Panacibacter microcysteis: one gene and its partner. The protein of the gene in region 1 binds, or shares a complex with, the protein of each later gene. Links are inferred from orthologs where the notes say so. Each region holds a gene or a part of one and is shown on either strand. Other genes may lie near its edges.

The links.
Region 2: the proteins of smc (region 1) and I5907_RS08550 are in contact, whole or in part, in a crystal structure (PDB 3ZGX), measured with the Bacillus subtilis proteins. The link is inferred for Panacibacter microcysteis from one-to-one orthologs.

The regions. Positions count from the first base shown.
Region 1 is NZ_JADWYR010000002.1:63,268-74,483, forward strand. The notes cover bases 5,491-9,610. They hold smc (chromosome segregation protein SMC), read left to right. Parts: upstream 5,491-5,888; coding sequence 5,889-9,410; downstream 9,411-9,610. Other genes in these bases: I5907_RS12340 (DUF3592 domain-containing protein), read left to right, coding at 9,468-9,610. Also shown: I5907_RS12315 (T9SS type A sorting domain-containing protein), read left to right, coding at 1-2,769; I5907_RS12320 (DUF3291 domain-containing protein), read right to left, coding at 2,916-3,581; I5907_RS12325 (alpha/beta hydrolase), read left to right, coding at 3,678-4,604; I5907_RS21785 (DnaJ domain-containing protein), read right to left, coding at 4,599-5,243; more of I5907_RS12340, read left to right, coding at 9,611-9,905; I5907_RS12345 (PorP/SprF family type IX secretion system membrane protein), read right to left, coding at 10,462-11,216. UniProt on the Bacillus subtilis protein: Required for chromosome condensation and partitioning.
Region 2 is NZ_JADWYR010000001.1:2,118,073-2,127,950, reverse strand. The notes cover bases 3,367-6,138. They hold I5907_RS08550 (segregation/condensation protein A), read right to left. Parts: upstream 5,261-6,138; coding sequence 4,472-5,260; downstream 3,367-4,471. Other genes in these bases: I5907_RS08540 (PPK2 family polyphosphate kinase), read right to left, coding at 5,817-6,138; mscL (large conductance mechanosensitive channel protein MscL), read right to left, coding at 5,369-5,752; I5907_RS08555 (cation-translocating P-type ATPase), read left to right, coding at 3,367-4,329. Also shown: mrdA (penicillin-binding protein 2), read left to right, coding at 1-253; rod shape-determining protein RodA, read left to right, coding at 257-1,597; more of I5907_RS08555, read left to right, coding at 1,759-3,366; more of I5907_RS08540, read right to left, coding at 6,139-6,563; I5907_RS08535 (DMT family transporter), read left to right, coding at 6,630-7,502; I5907_RS08530 (adenylate/guanylate cyclase domain-containing protein), read right to left, coding at 7,527-9,572; I5907_RS08525 (metallophosphoesterase), read right to left, coding at 9,553-9,878. UniProt on the Bacillus subtilis protein: Participates in chromosomal partition during cell division. May act via the formation of a condensin-like complex containing Smc and ScpB that pull DNA away from mid-cell into both cell halves.

The DNA of each region.
Region 1 (11,216 bases):
TGGAGATGGGCGCCTAACTCATGCCCGGCGGGTGCTTTGCCTGTATACCAGACATACACCAACCAGGCTATTGCCGGTTTGGATTTCGATGCCAACGGTATGGGTTACCAGATCATCTTTACAGGTGCATCAGCCCCATATGGCCTCGCTTTACAACAAATCGATTTTACTACCGGAACCTTTGGTCCAATAAAAAATATTGATCTTAAAGGAAAGAAAGTTTATACGCAGAATGGCGATCTTGTTATAACGCCCGGCAACCAGTTCTTAATGGTGTGGGATAACAAATATTTTAGTTTAAACTACAGTGCATACAGCACATCAACCCCGCTCGCTGCAACTTATATAGATACAGTTACACTTACAGGTTCTTCCAAACTGGTAGGCCTTGCCTATGCGCAGGGCAAGCTTGTGGGCAGCGCATCCAGGGATGGTAGTGGCGTGTGTGGTTATTACGATTTTAATATCATTAATGGTAAACTCACCAATCTTGTTGAAGGCCCCATGCTGCAATACTCTGCCGATATGACCAATATTACATCTGGCATAGGTTCAGCAAAAAGACTTGTATCAGCTACGCCGGTAAGTGCAGGCGTGTATGATCTTACATATGATATACGTGTAGAAAATTTTGGTGATTTCCAGATATCAAACCTGCAGGTACAGGAAGATCTTACAACGATTCACCCGCTTGGTGCTGCAGCCATTTCCAACGTAAGTACAGAATGGGTACAAAACCCCTCTGGTATTGTAAAAAGTACAACTTACAACGGCATTACCGATAAGAATTTAATAAGCAGTGGACAGGTATTGCCTAATTATCCCAAAGCAAATAACTATGCTATCATCCGTGTAAAATTCAGGATGGCCTCTGTAGAAGCTGGTGTTGTTTATTATAATAATGCATCTGTTACAGGAAGGGGCTATAACAATGTTGTATTGCAGGATTCAACAACCAATGGTTCACAAGCTGATCTTAACTCGAATTATAAACCCGACGATGCAGGCGAGAATCAGCCAACACCATTCTCAGTTTCTGTGTCTGCAGAAACACCGCCCTGCAGTGTGATCAATTCCATTTTATACAGCCAGGATTTTGGTAACGGCGCAGCCTTAACCACCACGTTACCAAGCGGGGTAACAACAGAGTATGCAGCAGGCACAAACCCACTTGATGATGAAACATATATTGTTGCGAGCAATGCCTATAATGCCAACACAACCAAATTTGTAAGTCTTACAGATCACACCGGTGTTGGAAACGGACGGATGTTATTGATAAACGCTGACGTTAACAATTACAAAATGTTCGAGAAAGAAGTGGATATAACCTGTGCGAATGTGAAATATTCATTTTTACTGTATGCCGCAAACATTATGAACGATACCTACAACACTTTCTGCGACGCTTTTGGTGGTACAAAACAGCCAAAGATTACGCTCATCGTTCGTAATGCAGACAATAACAATATTATTGCTACCACCACCACCACTGAAATTACTGACCGTTGGTGGAATGCGTACGGCATGAAATGGGTAATGCCGGCCGGCGTTACAAAAATAAAACTACAGGTGTACAATACTGCCGAAGGCGGTTGCGGTAATGCATTGGCGGTGGACGATATTCAATTTGGCATTTGTGATCCTTCTCCTGTAGTTGCTGCGGCGCTTGCAAGCGTAGGCTGCCCTGGCCAAAGCGGAACACTTATAGCCAGTGTTTCTGATACAACGGGCATGAGCAGTTACTTACAGTACCAATGGCAAACATACCTGAGCGCGGTAACCGGCTGGACAAACATAGCCGGTGCTGTGACCAATACATACAATGCTATCATCAGCACAGGTTTGGCTGTTCAACCTTCTTACAGGATTATTGTTGCCGCCGATGGAAATCTGGGTAATGAAGCGTGCCAGTACACTTCCAACGCTATACAGATTACGCCGAAAGATATTTCTGTAAAACCATTATCTGTAACAAGTAATAAAGCGTTTGCATGCCCTGGCGAACCTGTAACACTTACGGTAAATGGCGGCTCATTGGGTACCAATGCAGCCTGGGAATGGCGCCAGGCCAATTGTGCCGGTACATTGCTGGGTAAAGGATCTAGCATTGTTATCTACCCGCTGGCAACTGCCAGTTATTATGTACGTGCTGCCGGGGATTGTAATGTAACCGAGTGCAGTTTTATTACCATGCCACAGCTTTGCATTCTCGCAAACGAATCAGTACTGCTGAAGGGTTCATTAAATGGCCAGTTCTCTAATCTTGTTATCTCCGTTGTTGCAGATAAGCAAATCAGGTTTTACGAAATTGAGAGGAGCTTCAATGGCATTGACTACACTACAATAAGAACAGAACAGGTGAACGATTATGTAAATAAAAACGGCTACGGTTTTAAAGATGTACTTTCTGCTGTTCGCGAAAACACGTTCTATTACAGGGTTAAAGTAACAGGTATGAACGGGGAAGTGTATATGAGCAAAGTGCTGCAACTTTCGCGCAATGGCAATGATTTTAATACGTCTGTTTCGCCAAATCCTGCATCGGTAACAGCTAAACTTTCTTTTACCTCTGCATCTTCATCTAAAGTAGCAATAAGCCTTGTGAATGCACAGGGGCAGGTGGTGCGTAAAGAAACATATGTATCTGTAGAAGGATTGAATAACTATACATTCAACAACTTAAATAATCTTGCCGCAGGTATTTATACAGTAACCGTAACAGACTCAGGTAAAACCAGCCGTACGAAACTGGTTATTCAAAGATAGTTTTTTAGGATCGGGCTTTTGTACAGGTTAGCATCGCCTGTTGTGTCACTCACTTAGCGTGTTGCACTATGTTGAGTGTTGATATGCCGTACAAGTGAGTGACACAACAAAAGTCTGATAGTAGTAATGCAGCCCACACAAAAAATTCATCCGGCGTGTAAGGGATCTGCGCCATGGAGTGTACCAAAAGATGCCAATGGCCTGAAACGCACAAACATATCTTCGCTATACCATTTTTCTTTGTGTGTTTTTTTTATTACGTCTGCATGTTCATGCATTTTATAAGCAAAGTTTTTCATTTGTGTTTTGCTTTGCCATATACTAAATGTGGCCTGTCTTATCCAGGGCATTTCGCCAATGCCTACAGAAGTAATGAAGCCGTCTGCACGGTGCATTTTTGCCGCCACACCATCTACATTTTTCCAGAAATTTTTTAAGCGGCTTAGCCTGATGGTTGCTCTTGTAAGTACTGCAATCTTTCCCTCGTAGCCTGATTGCCTGGGTAATTGGCCAAAGACCTCTTCACCATTCCATTTACCATGACCTTCTAACGGTTCGAGCAGCATGGTATATACTTCGCATTTAAAAAAATGCCACCACCCACTTATAAAACCGCCATACAGCACCCTGTTGGTTACTGTTGCGCCGGTGGCAACCGGCTGCATTGTTATAATTCCCCATTGTCGCCAGTCGGGGTGTATATCGAATGTGCCGTTTTTACCACAGCCCAATAATTTACAAAAGCGAATCCTGCTTTTCATCAACAGCGGCAGCCTGAATAAGGCCATTGACAGGAAGCCGGCCCAGCCCATGAACCGCGGATATCTGACTATAGTAAGTGTGCAGGTTAACAATAGATTGTGTTTGATTTGTTATCTTAGTTGTTTGGCAATATTACAACTTGCAATATGAAAAAGGTTCTTACAATCATTACCGTATTCTGTTTATCAACAATGTCTATGCGTGCCCAAAAAACTATTCCATTATACGAAGGCGCGGTTCCTTATGCAAAAAAATGCGAGGTTCAGCAGAAAGAAATAATTGACACCACCTGGAATAAAGACGGCATCCTGATTGTTAGCGGGGTAACTGTACCTACCATTACAGTTTTTGAAGCGCCCAAAGAAAAACGAAACGGAACGGCTGTATTGATCATTCCCGGCGGGGGGTATGGTGTAATTGCCGCCGGTCATGAGGGCAATGATTTTGCCAAAGCGTTCAACGATAAAGGTATAACCGCTTTTGTTTTGCGATATCGGTTACCCGACGATGCCTGTATGGACAATAAAGCTTATGTACCATTAATGGATGCACAGCAGGCGCTCTATTTTATCAGGCAGCATGCAACGCAGTACAATATTAGTATAGATAGGGTGGGGGTAATGGGTTTCAGCGCCGGTGGCCACCTGGCTGCATCTGTAGGCACACATTTTAATAATGCGGTTAGCAAAGCACTTGCATCGGCCAACCTGCGTCCTGATTTTTTAATACTTGGCTACCCTGTCATCAGTTTTGCAGATGATATTACGCATATGGGTTCGAGAGATAACCTGATTGGTAAGATGCCAAAGCCAGAAATGGTTCGTTACTTCTCCAACGAGTTACAGGTTAATGCCAATACACCACCCACCTTTCTCGTACATGCTTCAGATGATGATGCGGTTAAAGTGGCCAACAGCATCCGGTTTTACGATGCCCTTATTGCCAGCGAGGTTCCGGCTGAAATGCATATTTATCAGAAAGGCGGACATGGCTTTGGTATGAATAACCCCACTACCAGCGATAAATGGTTTGATCGTTGCCTTAACTGGATGACCGCCAATAAATGGTTATAGTTTTCCTGCCAGGAAAATTGCCAGGCACATAAGAATGGCCAGCACAACGGCGCCTGCGGTTTTGTATTTCCCCCAGTCTGCCTCCCGTTTTTTTCTCCGGTAAAATTGCGTTACTGTTTTTGCTGTGGCGTCGCTGGCCAGCAGCAGCATCTTGTCGTGCAGTTGTTGGTAAAATGAAAACTCCATCAGCCTGCAGGCGTTGAGCAGGGCCAGCAATATTACCTGTTTCTCTGCTGTTGCATTTTCTCGCACAAGCAATTCAAGGTTGTTTTCACTTAAAACGTCTTCTACCTGGAAAAACAATGCGTCCTGGTTCATCCTGAATGGGTCGGCACCCGCCGTAAGATCCTGTATTTTTTGAGCTGCCTTAACAATCGTTTGTGGCGTTACCCGTTCTTTTTCTTTGTACTTGTAGTTATAAGTGTAGAATCGTTTATAATGATAATCTTCCCGTTTTACATTGTCTGATAAGATTTCATAAGCTTCTGCCACTTCTTTAAACGTGGCTTCTGCCACTACATCACCGGGGTTTTTATCAGGGTGGTATTTTAGTGCCAGCCGCCTGTAAGAACGTTTGATCTCATCGCCGGAGGCGTCCGGTTTTACACCCAGCACTTTATAATAATCTTTGGCTGACATATAACGAACGCGAAGTTAGGCGTAACGGGTTGTTTATGAGCCCGGCAGCAGTACAACAATTGGGCTTCTGTTGCGTCGCACTCTTGTACTGAAGGAAGTTAATGCAACTGCTTCGGTACAATCACTGCAATGGAGCATGAGCGGGAACTCAAACTAAATTCGCAATACACGGCCACAACGGCGATCTGACCGCCAGCAATAATCAAATTTATTAATAAACAGACCAATTAAGCCTTTAATTATCAATATCTTAAAATGAATTTATAAGGCATATCTTAGTATTCGTGCGATAATTATACAAGCATATATTAAGAAAACCACACATCACAATCAGAGTTGAATAGAAACTCATAATTTATTGATTATTAATTTATTGAGGCATTTAGTTTCTTCGTAAAATCATTGTATAAGGCTGGTGTGGTAAAATACAGTAATAAGTAAAGTCTTAGCAATATCGGATTATTGCTTTTTAAGTTTAGTAAAATAAATTGATATACTTGTAAATGAATGATATATAGAATTGTTTTGAAACGTTAGGGAGCTGTTTTTTGGTATTTTCTGCACAGCTTCTCCACAGCTAAAAATGAACAGGCAAAAAGTTTACTTAATTAAGTTATGTTCGCATTTGACAAAATGGGCTAAAAAGTGAGACTAAAATCTTTGGAAATAAAAGGCTTCAAAAGCTTTGCAGATAAAACTACTGTGAACTTCGATGAAGGTATTACTGGCATTATCGGTCCCAACGGATGCGGTAAAAGCAATATTATAGACTCAATTCGGTGGGTAATTGGCGAACAAAAAATTTCGGCCCTTCGAAGCGAAAACCTCGAAGCGTTGGTTTTTAACGGCAGTCGTACCCGTAGCGCAAGCGGCCTTGCCGAAGTAAGCCTTACATTCGAAAACACCCGTAATCTCCTGCCAACAGAATTCAGCACAGTAACCGTAACCCGCCGGTTCTTTAAAAATGGTGACAGTGAGTATCGTTTAAATGATGTGGCCTGCCGCTTAAAAGATATCCATAACCTGTTTATGGATACCGGTGTTTCTACAGATAGTTACGCCATCATAGAATTAGGTATGGTGGATGATATTATCAAAGACAAAGAAAACAGCCGCCGCCGTATGTTGGAGCAGGCAGCCGGCATTACCATATACAAGACAAGGAAAAAAGAAGCCAAAAGTAAATTAGATGCAACTGAGCAGGATCTTAATCGTATAGAAGATTTACTCTTCGAAATAAATAACCAGCTCAAATCTCTTGAAAACCAGGCGAAAAAAGCGGAGAAGTATTTTGAAATAAAGAAGGACTACAAAGAGATTTCGGTAGAGCTGGCAAAAGCGGCTTTGGAAGGCTTCAATATTACTTACAGGGAACTAAATGAGCAGCAGGAAACTGAAACCAACAAAAGGGTGCAGTTAGAAGCCGAAATTGCCACTGAAGAAGCCGCGATTGAACAGGAGAAAGTTGGCTTTGTTGAAAAAGAAAGAACGCTTCAGAGTATGCAGTATGAATTCAATGTATTGCAGCAGGATGTTCGGACACAAGAAAACGAAAAGAACCTTGCCACACAAAAACTGCATTACCTCAAAGAAAAAGAGAATAATTTAAAAGATTTTCTCGCTAAGGCAGAAGGACAATTAAATGGCATTACAGAGTCTATCGAATTCAGCCAGTTGCAGGTAACAGAAGAAGAAGGTAAGCTAAAGGAACTGGAAGAAAGGCTTATCAGCGCAAAAGAAGCAGTTGAGGAAAAGCGTAACCTTTTCGATGAAAAGCGCGGTTCTGTAGATAGTCTCAGAGCGCAGTACCAGCAAACACAACGTGGCCAGTTTGATGCAGAAAAGAAAGTGGCGGTTGCCGATACCTCTATCCAAAACCTGCAGCGGGCACAAACCCAACTTACCGATGAAAAGCAAAACCGCGCTGCCCAGGTAGCACAACTGGAAAATGAATTGCAGGAAAAGGAATCTTTACTGGAAAATAAACGCATCGACCTGCAGCAGTTGCAGGAGCAGCATGAAAGGACAAAAGAGCAGATTCTTGAAACACAGGCACAACTTGAAGGTTTGAGGAACGAACTGGCAGAGGAAAACCGCAAACTTGATGCAAGAAAGAATGAGCATGCATTATTAAAAAGCCTGATCGACTCAATGGAAGGTTATCCTGAGAGTGTAAAATTCCTGCACAAGAATCCGGAGTGGAACAATGCTGCGCCTATATTGTCTGATATTATCTATGTGAACGAAGCCTACCGGGCCGCAGTGGAAAATGTGCTGGAACCTTATCTTAACTACTACGTGGTTAATACCCTGCACGAAGGCCTTACTGCGGTTCACCTGCTTGACGCACATAAGAAAGGTAAAGCCAACTTTTTTATACTTGATAAGTTAAGCGAAAGCACCGGCGAAACAAACCAGCCTGCCAATACTATACCTGCACTAAGCGTGATTGAAGTGGATGACCAGTATCGTAAACTGGCAGAACATCTTCTCGGCAACGTATACATCGCTGAAAATGAAGATGCCATTGAAAATGCTGACGGCGCGGTAATACTTGAAAAGACAGGTAAATATGTAAGAGGAAAATATACGCTCACCGGCGGAAGTGTAGGTTTATTTGAAGGTAAAAAGATTGGTCGCGCCAAAAACCTTGAAAAGCTGCACGACGAGATTGTACTGCAGGAAGCTGTGGTAAATGCGTTAAGAGCAGAAATAAAGCAGAAGCACAATGAGGTTATTGGCTATAGCGAGCAATTAAAAGAAAATGCCATTAAGCAAACGGAAAACGAGATCAACCAGCTTACCAACCAGGTTTTTGCTACAAGGAACAAAATTGAAAACTTACAGTCTGCACAGCAAAATGCACAACAAAGACTGGAAGACATTGAATATAGGTTACAGGACGAGCAGGATGCCATTTCCTCTACCCGGGAACAGTTGGGAGAATTAAACCAGCAACTACAGGCTACAGCACAGGAACTTAAACTGGTAGAGCAGGATTACCAGCTTGCAGAACAGGATTATAATAAAGCCACTGCCCAATACAATGAAAACAATCTTTTGCTTACAAGGCAGCAAAGCAAAATTGCTGCTATCAGGCAGGAGCTTGTGTTTAAAAGAAACCAGTTAAACGACCTGCAAAACCAGGTTACCAGCAACACACAACAACTTGCAGAAGCTGCCGGTAATATTACTGAAAGCCAGGAAGCGCTTGCACAAAGTGAAGCATTGCTGGTAGAACTGTTACGGAGAAAAGAGGAAGAAGAGAAAAAACTGAACGAGGCTGATCAAACATATTACAACCTTCGTAATGCTTTGCAGGCAAAAGAGAGTGAACTGCGGCACAAAACAAAAAGCCGCGAAATGGTGGAGCACCTGCTGGCAGAGATAAAAGACAAATTGAACGAACTCAAACTGCAACTGGCAGGTATGAAAGAGCGGTTAAACGTGGAGTTTAAAATAGACCTCGACGAAATACTTGATCAGCCCAGAAAAACGGATACGCCACTGGAAGAATTACAGTCAACAGCTGACAGAATGCGTAAACGCCTTGAAAATATTGGTGAAGTAAACCCCACAGCTATAGAAGCCTTCCAGGAAATGAAAAAGCGTTATGAGTTTATTCTTGAGCAAAAGAATGATCTTGTTGAAGCAAAAGAGAGCCTGTTGCAAACCATACAGGAAGTAGAAGCCACTGCCAACCAGCAGTTCCTTGATACGTTCAACCGTGTACGGGATAATTTTCAGAAAGTGTTTAAAGCATTGTTTACAGAAGAAGATACTGCGGACCTTATCTTGGAAAACCCGGAAAATCTTGCAGAAACAGGTATAGATATTATCGCCAAGCCAAAAGGTAAACGACCATCGTCAATCACACAGTTGAGCGGGGGAGAGAAAACACTTACAGCTACAGCATTACTGTTTTCCATTTACCTTATCAAGCCTGCACCATTTTGTATTCTCGATGAGGTAGATGCACCACTGGATGATGCCAACGTTGGCAAGTTTACGCAGATGATCAAGAAGTTTAGCGAGAACTCGCAGTTCATCATCGTAACACACAATAAACAAACAATGGGTGCTGTAGACGTTATTTATGGGGTAACCATGCAGGAGCCTGGTGTAAGTAAACTGGTGCCGGTTGATTTTAGAAGCCTCAGTAATTAAGCAATAAACAAATTGGGTTAATATAAAAGGAGTTGGCTAATTTGCCGACTCTGTTTTATGATCAAAATTACCATCATATTATACCTTACATGCTTTGGTTTGTACCTGCTTTTTTCAAGAACCCCGGATTTTATCGACGGAGAAATTACCAAAGCCACCATTCATTATATAAAAGATTCCACAACCGGAAAGCCCGAGCCGTTTGCGTTTTACAAAACAGATAGAAAGTCTTACGCAGTAAAGGCAGGTTATCATTTCCGCAGCTTAAAAGAAGGCCAGCAGGTAGACCTTATCTTCGAAGGCGCCCAGCCAAAACAGGCTGCCGTGTATAGCTGGTGGGGTTACTGGATCACTACCGGTGAGGTGCTGTTTTCAATCGGGTTATTGGTTGTCATGTACTATATCGCTGTTTCCGTAACAAATAACCCCACACCCGAAGCCGTTATGGAACAACTGAACTATAAGCCTGTAAAAAAGAGAAAATACGAAACCTGAAAAGCCGGAAGATAAACTGCCGTTGATTTATTCAGGCACCATTTCATGGTAGTGTTACTGCTATTGATATATACGAATTGAAATAAAAAACAAAGGGCATCAAGCTCTCGCAATGACGCCCTGTTTTAACCCTGCTGCAAGTTTATAGTAAAGTGTACTAAATCGCTTTGTAAAATTTGTGATGCTTCATAAACCATTAAAGCATTGCATAGTATAACAGACCTGCATCGTTTTGGAAGGTTTAAAAAGAAATAAAAAAAATCAGTAAATTTTTTTTGCTGCGGTAAAAAGGGGCTACTCCGGTATTTTCACACGTTATAAAAACATAGTTGAATACGATGTACCCGGCAGCAGCATAAGCATTAAGCTTCCGTTGCGTCGCACTCTTGTACTGATGAATGATGATTGGGCAACACGAAGATGATTATGTTTCCTTTATCCTTATTGACCATTCACCATTCACCACTCACCTCCTCCGTGCTGCATAACGGTCCAGCCGCACAAGTGAGTGACACAACAGGCGATGCCACCTGTACAAAAGCCCGTAAACAAATCATTAAAATTTAGGACAAGGAAGACCTTTGCTGCCCGGTGTTCTGGCTATATAAATAAGTGAAAGTTCAACGCCGCCGCGGCTTTGAGAAGCTGTCTTAAGATCTGATGTGTTAATATCGTAAGTAGCACCAAAACGCAGGTTGTTCCATTCAAGACCGAGATATGGTATCAATGCATCTCCAAGGCGCAGCCATGCACCTGCATAAAAACTTACCGGGTTGTCTGTGGTATTAAGGTCCTGCGTTGCAATTTGCATGGCGCCACCCAAAACGGTTTCACTTGCGCCGGCTTGTGTGCTGTACAAAGCACTCACGTGCAGGGTTGTTGTTTCGCTTGTCGGAAAATAGCCACCCGCATGAAAGGTAGAACGCATGGCCAGGTTATAAGCAAGGTAGGCCGGCCCGGCATTAAAGGTTTGATCTGGCCTGTTGATGTGGTATAAACTTACGCCTGCATAAAAATTATTTCTGTCGGTTGTACTTTGCGTGTATAGCAAGCCTGCATTCAGATCAAAGTAGCCTTTATTCAAGGACACGTTATCGAATGTTTCGCCTGATGGTCTCGTCCACTGTCCATTCAAATCTAGCTGATTTTCGAAAGTAAGTTTTGAGGTGTTGATGAGCATGTTGGAATAAGTTCCCTGGAAGCCTAAGCCGAGTTGTTTGTAACCATCTTCATCAAGCGCCTTATGGTAAGCGGTAGACAAAGAAAGATAATTGAAGTTGATAGCGCCGTCTGCACCTTTATCTGTGTAGC
Region 2 (9,878 bases), on another replicon or contig:
TATTTCCAAAGCCGATCTTATACCTGCTGCCATCAAACACTGGTATGCTGTAAAAGATTCCATTAAGCTGGCCAAACTTGCCAAACAGATCGATGCAGATAAAGCCCCTGTTTTCGAAAACACCACAGATAACCGCAAACACACATTCGATCCTGAAGCAGAGCCTAACAGGAAGGAAAATGATTCCACTGATGTGTCTGCCAAAGATTCCGGGATCATACCCAAACAATATCAACCGAGGAAACCAAAATAAAGCATGGCAAATACTTCTCCGATCTCAAAAGGTGTTGACTGGTTAATGGTGTGGTTGTACGCTACGCTTGTTGCAATAGGTATTCTCTGCATCTTTATGGTGGAGTACAACCCGGATACCTTTACACCCGGTGCATTCTTTGCATTCAATACCAACTACAGCAAGCAGCTATTATTTGCCGGTGTATCTGCAGTAGTGGCAATTTTTATTTTGCTTAGCGATAGCAAGCTTTACACCGCATTTGCCAACCTCTTTTATGTTTTTGGTATTGGATTAATGCTCCTCACTTTTGTTATCGGAAAAGATATCAATGGCTCAAGAAGCTGGATACCGCTTGGCGGGGGCTTTAACCTGCAGCCTGCCGAATTATGTAAGATATTTACCTCCCTTGCGCTTGGCAAATATTTATCTCAGCTCGATCTTGATTTTACAAAGATCAAATCCCAGGTTATTGCCGCAGCAATCGCACTAACGCCTGCCCTGCTTTCCATTATGCAAAACGAAACGGGTCTTGCACTTGCTTATGCCAGCTTTTTTATAGTAATGTACCGCGAAGGTTTACCAGGCATTATCCTTATCATCGGCTTTTCTATTGGGGCACTTGTGGTGGCAACACTTGTTATGGAGCCCAATACGCTTGCCATCATTCTTACCATAATCGCAGCACTGTTTGTCTACTTCCTGCGCTACCAGGTAAAAAGAAACAAAAGCATTCTTCTTTTTATTGTAATGATATGGGGTGTGGCCGTAGGCATACAACGGTTTGCTGTTCCGTATGTTTTCAACAATGTGTTTCAATGCTACCAAAGCCAGCGTATTTACAGCATGGTAGGTAAAGATTATGATTGCAGCCAAAACCGCAGTGCACAAATAAGTGAAGCGGCAGATAAAAAAGTTACAAAGCCGGATGATTACAATGTACGCCAAAGCAAGATAGCCATCGGCTCAGGTGGTTTAATCGGTAAAGGCTTTTTAAAAGGCACACAAACACGCGGCAAGTATGTGCCCGAGCAACACACAGATTTCATATTCACCTCATTGGGTGAAGCCTTTGGCTTTGCAGGGTGCCTGCTGTTTTTGGGCATTTATTTCCTCTTGCTGTTCCGTATTATTTTTATCGCAGAACGGCAGCGCAGCACATTCAGCCGCGTATATGCTTACTGTATAGCCAGTATTATCTTCTTTCACATCGCGGTAAATGTGTGCATGACAATTGGTCTCTTCCCTATTATTGGCATTCCATTGCCACTGATCAGTTATGGTGGTTCTTCACTACTCACATTTACTGTACTCATTTTTATCCTCATCAGGCTCGATGCAGACAGGCAAATGGTATTGAGATAAAGATGTAACCGGCATTTGCATTTCATGGCATCGCCGGTTGTGTCACTCACTTGTACGTTCCATTTTTATGGCAACTCCGGCGATCTGTTTGTTGCTTACAGCGCATCAATGTTATTCGTTCCATTCATAATTGTTGAGGTAACTTTATAAAAACCTGCAGCATGCATTGGCACACCATTTCTCCAACCGAGGTATTAACCAAAACCGGTAGCCAAAGGCAGGGCCTTTCTGCCACCACCGCAAAAGAGAAACTGGCTGCCAACGGACCGAATGAACTACAGGAAGGTCCCCAACGCTCCGTTTTATCTATATTCTTTTCACAGTTTGCAGACATTATGATACTGGTGCTCGTAGCAGCAGCAGTTATATCCGGCCTGGTAGGAGACTTAAAGGATACATTGGTTATTTCCATTATCATCGTTTTGAATGCAGTGGTAGGCTTTTTACAGGAATACCGCGCCGAAAAAGCGATGCAGTCACTAAAGAAAATTGCTGCGCCCGTTGCCACCGTAATAAGAGACAATCTGCACCAGAATATACCGGCAACAGCCCTTGTTACCGGTGATATCGTTTTACTGGAAGCGGGCAAAATCGTACCGGCAGATATAAGGTTAATGGAAACAGCATCACTGAAAATTGATGAGTCTGGCCTTACCGGAGAATCTGTGCCTGCAGAGAAAACCGAAAAGACTTTACATAAAGAAGACCTGCCACCTGGTGACAGGCTGAACATGGCTTTTAAAGGCACTGTTGTAACATATGGAAGAGCAACAGGCATTGTTACAGCCACAGGCATGGAAACAGAGCTTGGTAAAATTGCGAGCATGCTACAGGAAGACACGCCGCCGACACCTTTACAAAAGCGCATGAGCGATTTTAGTAAAAAACTATCTGTATTTATTATCCTGCTTTGTGTACTGCTGTTTTTTGCCGGCTATCTGCGGGGAGAAGACTGGTTGAAAATGTTGCTTACCGTACTTTCCCTGGCCGTAGCCGCAATTCCTGAAGCACTGCCTGCTGTAATAACAATTGCACTGGCCATGGGTGCAAAAAGACTGGTACGTAATAATGCGCTGACCCGAAAACTGCATGCGGTAGAAACGCTTGGCTCTGTAACCTATATCTGCACAGATAAAACCGGCACCCTTACCGAAAACAGAATGACCGTAAAACAGGTAAAAACTTTTGAAACTACCGTGCACATTGAGGATACCAAAAGCCCACTGTTATTGCTGGCCTTACTTAATCATGATGTAAAAGAAGGCAAAGGCGATGAGTTGAACGGAGACCCAACAGAGATTGCCGTATACAGGTACGCGATACAACATGTTGAGAACGCAGACCAACTCGTAAACACTTATCCCCGGGTGGCAGAAATACCTTTTGATGCTGATAGAAAATTAATGACCACCATTCATGCCTATAAAGATAAATTCCTCGTGGTAACCAAGGGTGCCATAGAATCTTTACTTGCCGTAAGCGCCGATCATAATATGGAGGAAACAGTAAAAAATGAGGCAGATATTTTTGCAGAAAAGGGAATGCGGGTGCTGGGCTATGGCATGAAGTGGCTACATCACTTACCTGGTGCGGTTACACCTGGCAGTATAGAGGAAAAACTGCACATCATCGGTCTTGCGGGTATGATAGATCCGCCAAGGCCAGAAGCCGCAGAGGCTATAAAAGAATGCAAATCTGCCGGTATTATACCCGTAATGATTACAGGTGACCATCCTGTGACGGCAAAAGTTATTGCAAAGGAATTGGGAATTATTTCCGGCAAAGAAGATAAAACGATTACCGGGGCCGCGCTAACCAAACTGGATGATGGATCTTTTGCCGCAGTAGTAGAAAATATAAAAGTATACGCAAGGGTTTCGCCGGAACAGAAAATGCGCATTATTAAAGCATTGCAGGCCAGGGAGCACTTTGTTGCCATGACGGGGGATGGTGTAAACGACGCTCCGTCATTAAAAAAAGCAAATATTGGAATAGCAATGGGTATAACCGGTACGGACGTATCAAAAGAGTCGGCCCATATGATCTTACTCGACGACAATTTTGCAACCATTGTAAAAGCTATAAAAGAAGGCCGCCGTATTTATGATAACATACGCAAGTTTATTAAATACATTATGACTGGCAATTCTGCGGAGATATGGGCCATCTTGCTTGCCCCGTTGATAGGATTACCCGTTCCACTGCTGCCCATACATATTTTATGGATCAATCTTGTTACAGACGGATTGCCTGCACTGGCGCTTGCTATGGAACCTGCCGAAAAAAATATCATGCAGCGGCCGCCACGCAGGACGGATGAAAGTATTTTTTCGGGCGGTATGGCTTTTCATATTGTATGGGTGGGCCTGCTTACAGGTGGACTAACAATTGGTATACAGGCTTTTGAAATTTACACGGGCTCTGAACACTGGCAGACGATTGTTTTTACGGTGTTATGCCTCGGGCAGATGTGGCACGTTATGGCTATACGCAGTGAATATCAATCGTTGTTTAAACAAGGCCTGATGAGCAATAAATTGCTAACCGGTGCTGTACTGGTTACTTTTCTGCTGCAGCTTGCAATTATCTATTTGCCTGTACTTAATACATTTTTTAATACCCAGCCTTTAACCACAGTGGAATTGCTTACAGCTATTGGTGTTTCATCTGTTGTGTTTTTTGCAGTGGAAGCGGAAAAAATCCTGAAGAGGAGCAGAAAAGGCAGCGCTTAGTTGCTTTCTCATATACCGGTGCTGTTACACCCGGATCGCTATCGCTGCACTGTGTACTGCAGTACAAGAGTGCGACGCAACAAGAGCCCCACCTGTGTTATGCAAATGGGGCCATCAATAAAAAAAATTATGTCAACAGCGGCTAATTGGCGGGAACATCGATGATCGTTTCTACTTCTTCTTCCCTGTTTTCATTCCATTCCACAATAAAGTTGTTGCGGCCATCGCCAACCATGATGGTCATGTAGCGCTGCTGCGCCAGCTCGAGCATGGAGAGAAAAAGGAAGATGGCGTGTATGCGATCCTGGCACACATCGAATATTTTTTCGAAAGCCACGGTTTTTTCTGTGCGTACAAGATCCATCATGTTTTCGCGGCTGCCTTCCATGGTGTAATTGTAGCGGACCACGGTGTGCACAGGTTTATTATTTCTGTCGTGTACGCGCTGCATTACTTTCTCGAACGCCTTCATTAGTTTGAAGAGCGTTACCGTTTGTATTTCTGTTCCTTCGGCTGCTTCTTCACCAATCATTGCGAGTTCTTTCTGCAGGTTGCCGCGTTTAAGCATAAGCATGCGCATGGCTTCCATTTCTGCCATTTGCACAGCGGCTTCTTTAAATTTCTTGTATTCGAGTATTTTATCAACCAGTTCCTGACGCGGATCTATTTCATTGCCCTGCGCATCTATTTCTTTTCTTGGCAATAACATTTTTGCTTTGATGCGCATGAGTGTAGAAACAAGCAAAATGAACTCGCTGCTTAACTCAATGTTTAATTTTTCCTGCTCATGTATATAGGCGAGGAAATCTTTGATAATACGGGTAATGGGAATATCGTATATATCGAGCTCATCTCTTTCTATGAAAAACAGTAAAAGATCGAACGGTCCTTCGAACTGTGGCAATTTTATCTGGTAACCGGGTGAATTCACTTTGTAATTTTTAAAAAGAAAAACCCCGGCGCTGTATGCTGTACCGGGATTTCAAAGGTATGATGTATGCGTAAACGTGGCCTTGTTTACCGCACAAGTATTCCACAATTAACCTTTTTTCAGCTCGTCTCTTATTTCCATGAGCAATTTTTCTGTTGTGGATGGAGCAGGTGGCGCAGCAGGTTTTTCTGCTTCTTTCTTTTTGGTTGCGTTTACACCTTTTACAATAAGAAACAAAACAAAAGCTATTATGACAAAATTTAATATGGCAGCGATAAAATTGCCATATTTAACCGAGCCAAATATGGTTAGCTCATTTAGGTTGGTAAGATTTGCGGCTTCCAATGCAGGTTTCAACAGCAGGGGGGTAATAACATCTTCATTTAAAGATGTAACGATTTTGCCGAAAGCGCCGCCAATAATTACTGCGATTGCAAGATCTACCACATTTCCCCTGATAGCAAAGTCTTTAAATTCTTTAATAAATCCCATAAGGTTCGTTTTAGTTTTGAAGAAGATAATCTAAGATAATAAAAATAGTACTACTTCAATATTGCTATTTCTTTAACCCCGGGTAACGCATATTGAGGCTCTTAAGCAATGTATACAGCGCCTCAGTTATAAGGTATTCTTTATACCAGTTCTGGTCTGCAGGAATGATATGCCATGGAACAGTATTGCAGTTTTTAAAGCAATCTTCGTACATGTTCATATAAACATCCCAAAGCTTTGCTTCTTCAAAATCTTTCTCATTGTATTTCCATTGTTTTGTTTTGTCGCTCAATCTTTCTTCCAGGCGTTTATGCTGCTCTTCTTTTGATACATGCAGGTAAAACTTTAGCACATGGGTATGATTGTGTTTTACAAGCAGGTCTTCAAAATCGTTGATGGCCTTCATTCTTTTTTTGGCGATATCATCATCTATAAGTTTATGCACCCTTGTTATAAGAATGTCTTCATAATGAGACCGGTTAAATAGCTGCATCATACCTTTTGGAGGCGTATGCTGGTGAATGCGCCAAAGGAAATCGTGCGACAGTTCCAGCGGTGTAGGCGCTTTAAAGGACTGCACAGTTACCCCCTGCGGGTTAAGGTTACCAAATACATTTCTGATGACACCATCTTTTCCACTGGCATCCATACCCTGTATAACAATCAGTACCGAGTGTTTGCTTTCTGCATATAAGAGATTCTGCAGCTCATCCAACGCTGCCAGCATCGTTGCTGTTTTTGCTTTGGTTTTTTCTTTGTCCAGTTTCCCCGGGGCCCTTGTACTTATTTCTGACAGCTTAACAGAAGCCATATATATCATTTTTTTTAAAGTTATCTTTTATTGTTTTAAAAAAAGACCTTTGCCAAAATTTTCAATTTGGCTAAAAGTTTTGCAGGCTGGGTGTTGTTTGTACTTCTTTGTGTTATATGGGGTAGTTCTTTTATACTTATGAAGCTGGGTATGCAGGCTTTGACAGCTTACCAGGTGGCTTCTATTAGAATATTGAGTGCGGCCATTGCATTATTGCCGTTTGCGTATAAAGCTTTCAGGAATGTACCAAAAAATAAGCGGGGTTTTGTAATACTCTCCGGTTTGCTGGGTAGTTTTTTTCCGGCTTTTTTATACTGCATTGCGGAGACTAAAATAAACAGCTCACTGGCCGCTATCCTTAACTCTCTTACACCGATGTTTACAATAATAGTAGGCGTAACGTTTTTTAAACTTACCGCCGGCATTTACAAAATACTCGGCGTAGTTACAGGTTTTATCGGGTTGCTGCTATTGCCTTTTGCAGCACATGAAGGGATAAGTGTAGGTGACCTTTCTTATGCATCGCTGGTTTTAATGGCAACTGTGTGTTATGCCTGCAACGTAAATATGGTAAGCCGTTACCTGCAAAATACGGCGGCTATCAGTGTTGCTGCCATGTCATTTGCTTTTTTATTATTACCGGCATTACTGATACTTATCTTCTCCGGTTATTTTGAACTACCCTTTACCAGCGAACCTGTAATGCATGCCACACTTGCTTCCTGCCTGCTCGGTGTAATGGGCTCTGCCGTTGCAACAATATTATTCTACATGCTGGTAAAAAGAGACGGACCATTGTTCGCCTCGCTGGTAACGTACGGCATTCCGGTAATAGCTGTAATATGGGGCATGCTGTATGGAGAGCAGGTAACACTTGCAGAGATTGGTTGTTTGCTGATCATTCTGGCAGGTGTGTATATGGTAAATATGAAAAGATAAAACCTTTGCCATTTTTCAAATCAGCTAAAGCGCGCCTTCTACAAAATACATGTCAATTTCTCCTTTGCTTTTGGCGGCAATTTTTCCGCGGTAAACACAATTGAAATTGTCTTTTATAAGCGCATAAGTAGCCTCACTGATATTTATTTTGCCCGGAACGCCGGAACTTTCCATACGCGATGCGGTGTTTACTGTATCTCCCCATATATCGTAAGCAAATTTTTTGCTGCCCACAATGCCTGCAATAACAGAGCCTGTATGAACACCTATACGAATTTCAAAAGGTTTTAACCCGCCTGAAATTCGCATCTCGTTATGCTGATGCATAAAGACCTGCAATTCGATTGCTGCTTTGATGATCTTAGTTGCTCCTGCATCATCTGGTACAGGCAAGCCTGCCGCCGCCATATAACTGTCACCGATGGTTTTTATTTTTTCAATATCATACTTGTCTATAATACCATCAAACGCCCTGAAACAATGATCTAATTCGGTTACCAGTTCTGTAGGCTGCATATGCTCTGTAATACTTGTAAAATCTTTAAAATCTGTAAACATTACCGTTACATTATCATAGAACCTTGCAACTGCTGTACCGGTCTCCTTCAACTCCTGTGCGGTTTCATAAGGCAATATATTCAGCAAAAGATGGTCACTTCTTTCCTTCTCTTTTGTAATAACGAGGTTTTTTTGCTGCAGTTCATTCTGCGATATTTCCAACGCACTCAATGTTTGCTGCAAGGCTTTGGTACGTTCATCTACTTTTATTTCCAGTACTTTGTTTTGTTCGGTTATCAACCGTTCATTTTCTTTCAAAGATTGAATGAGTTCTTTCTGCGCTTTTGCTTTTTCTTTCTTGAATGTCGTTATACGGTCTGCCATTGATACCGAAAACAACATCATTTCTATGGCCGAACCCATTTCCATAGCATTTGATGTGAAAAGATTATATGGAATAACAGCAAATGTTTTAAGTATAAAAATGGTAACCCCGATAAAATAAAAACCACAGGCCAGTATATAAAACCTCGCCGAATAAAAACCCCTTTTATAAATGGTGAACGCATTTATGCACATAAACAACAGCAAGCCAAAACCAATCACTTGGTTGATTACAGAGGCGTACAGATTTTCATTTAAAAGATTGAAAAGAATACTCAGACACAACAAGGGAATAAACCCGTAATTGATAACTGCGTGTGCACGCGGTGTAAACCTTTTGGTTTCAAGAAAGGATTTTGAAAATAGCAAAAAGAAAATTGCTGCAAGGGATAGTATCAAAGGGCCACGGTTCCATAAGAAGTGAAATTTGTCTCCCCAGACCAGCGCTATCACCCCGGCATGCTCTGCCATAAGCAGAGCTGTAAAGAAGATGTAAATAATATAGTAGAGATAATTGCGGTCTTTTAATGATACAAACAGTATAAGATTATAAATTATGATCAATATAACAAACCCATAATAAAGCCCTTTGAGTAAATTGTTAATGTGCAGATCTTCTATGTATTTTTCCTGCGAGCTTACCACCATCGGGTACTGGAATATATAGGTTTGCACTTTCAGGTAAAAAACGGCAGTATCATCAATATTTGCAGGCAGATCAAACGTATAGTATGGTGTTTTGTATTTTCTCGAACTAAGCGGCCGGGAGCTGCCGGCAACAATTTTTTGCACATTGTTCAGGCTGTCTTTATAATGAAATACAAGTGTGTCAATATCATAGTTCAAAACAGATAATACCCATTTCCTGGAAGATTTGTTTACTACATAAAACTTGTTCCATATCGTGGTTTCTACATTGCCAAAGTTGGGCGCATCCTGGTCGAGTTTTAAAAAAAGCCGGTTCACAGAGTCCTTTACTATTTCATCAAACGACAATTGTGCTGCTGCGTCTTCCAGATAGTAAACAGCTTTGCCAATCCATAAGTCATCAGTACTGTCTGTTAAGGTAATAACAGACTGAGACTTTGCCCCGCAAGCAGCACACAAAAAAAAGAGCAGGAAAAAGAATCGGTAATGTTGGCGCATTTTCTGGTATTGCGGGTAATAACTAATTATTGCTTTTTGCAATCTCTGCCAGGTATTTATAACGCAGGTTAATCTCCTGTTCGGCAATTGAGGCAAAACTGCTCCACGGCTCCTGCTTCATATCGATCAGTTTGTTTACGCGCTGATAAAAATCGCAGCTTTTCTCATTTACATCCTTCAATTCCTCGAGTGTTACATTGTGTTTTCCTTCTTTATACATCTGCAGTACTATTACATCCATATGTTCATCAACCAGTAACACAGAGCCGCCATGCAGTGGCTGAGGTTTCATGGTATCTACTACCCAACCCCCACTGTTGTACACTTTTACCGGCGTGGTATAACCGG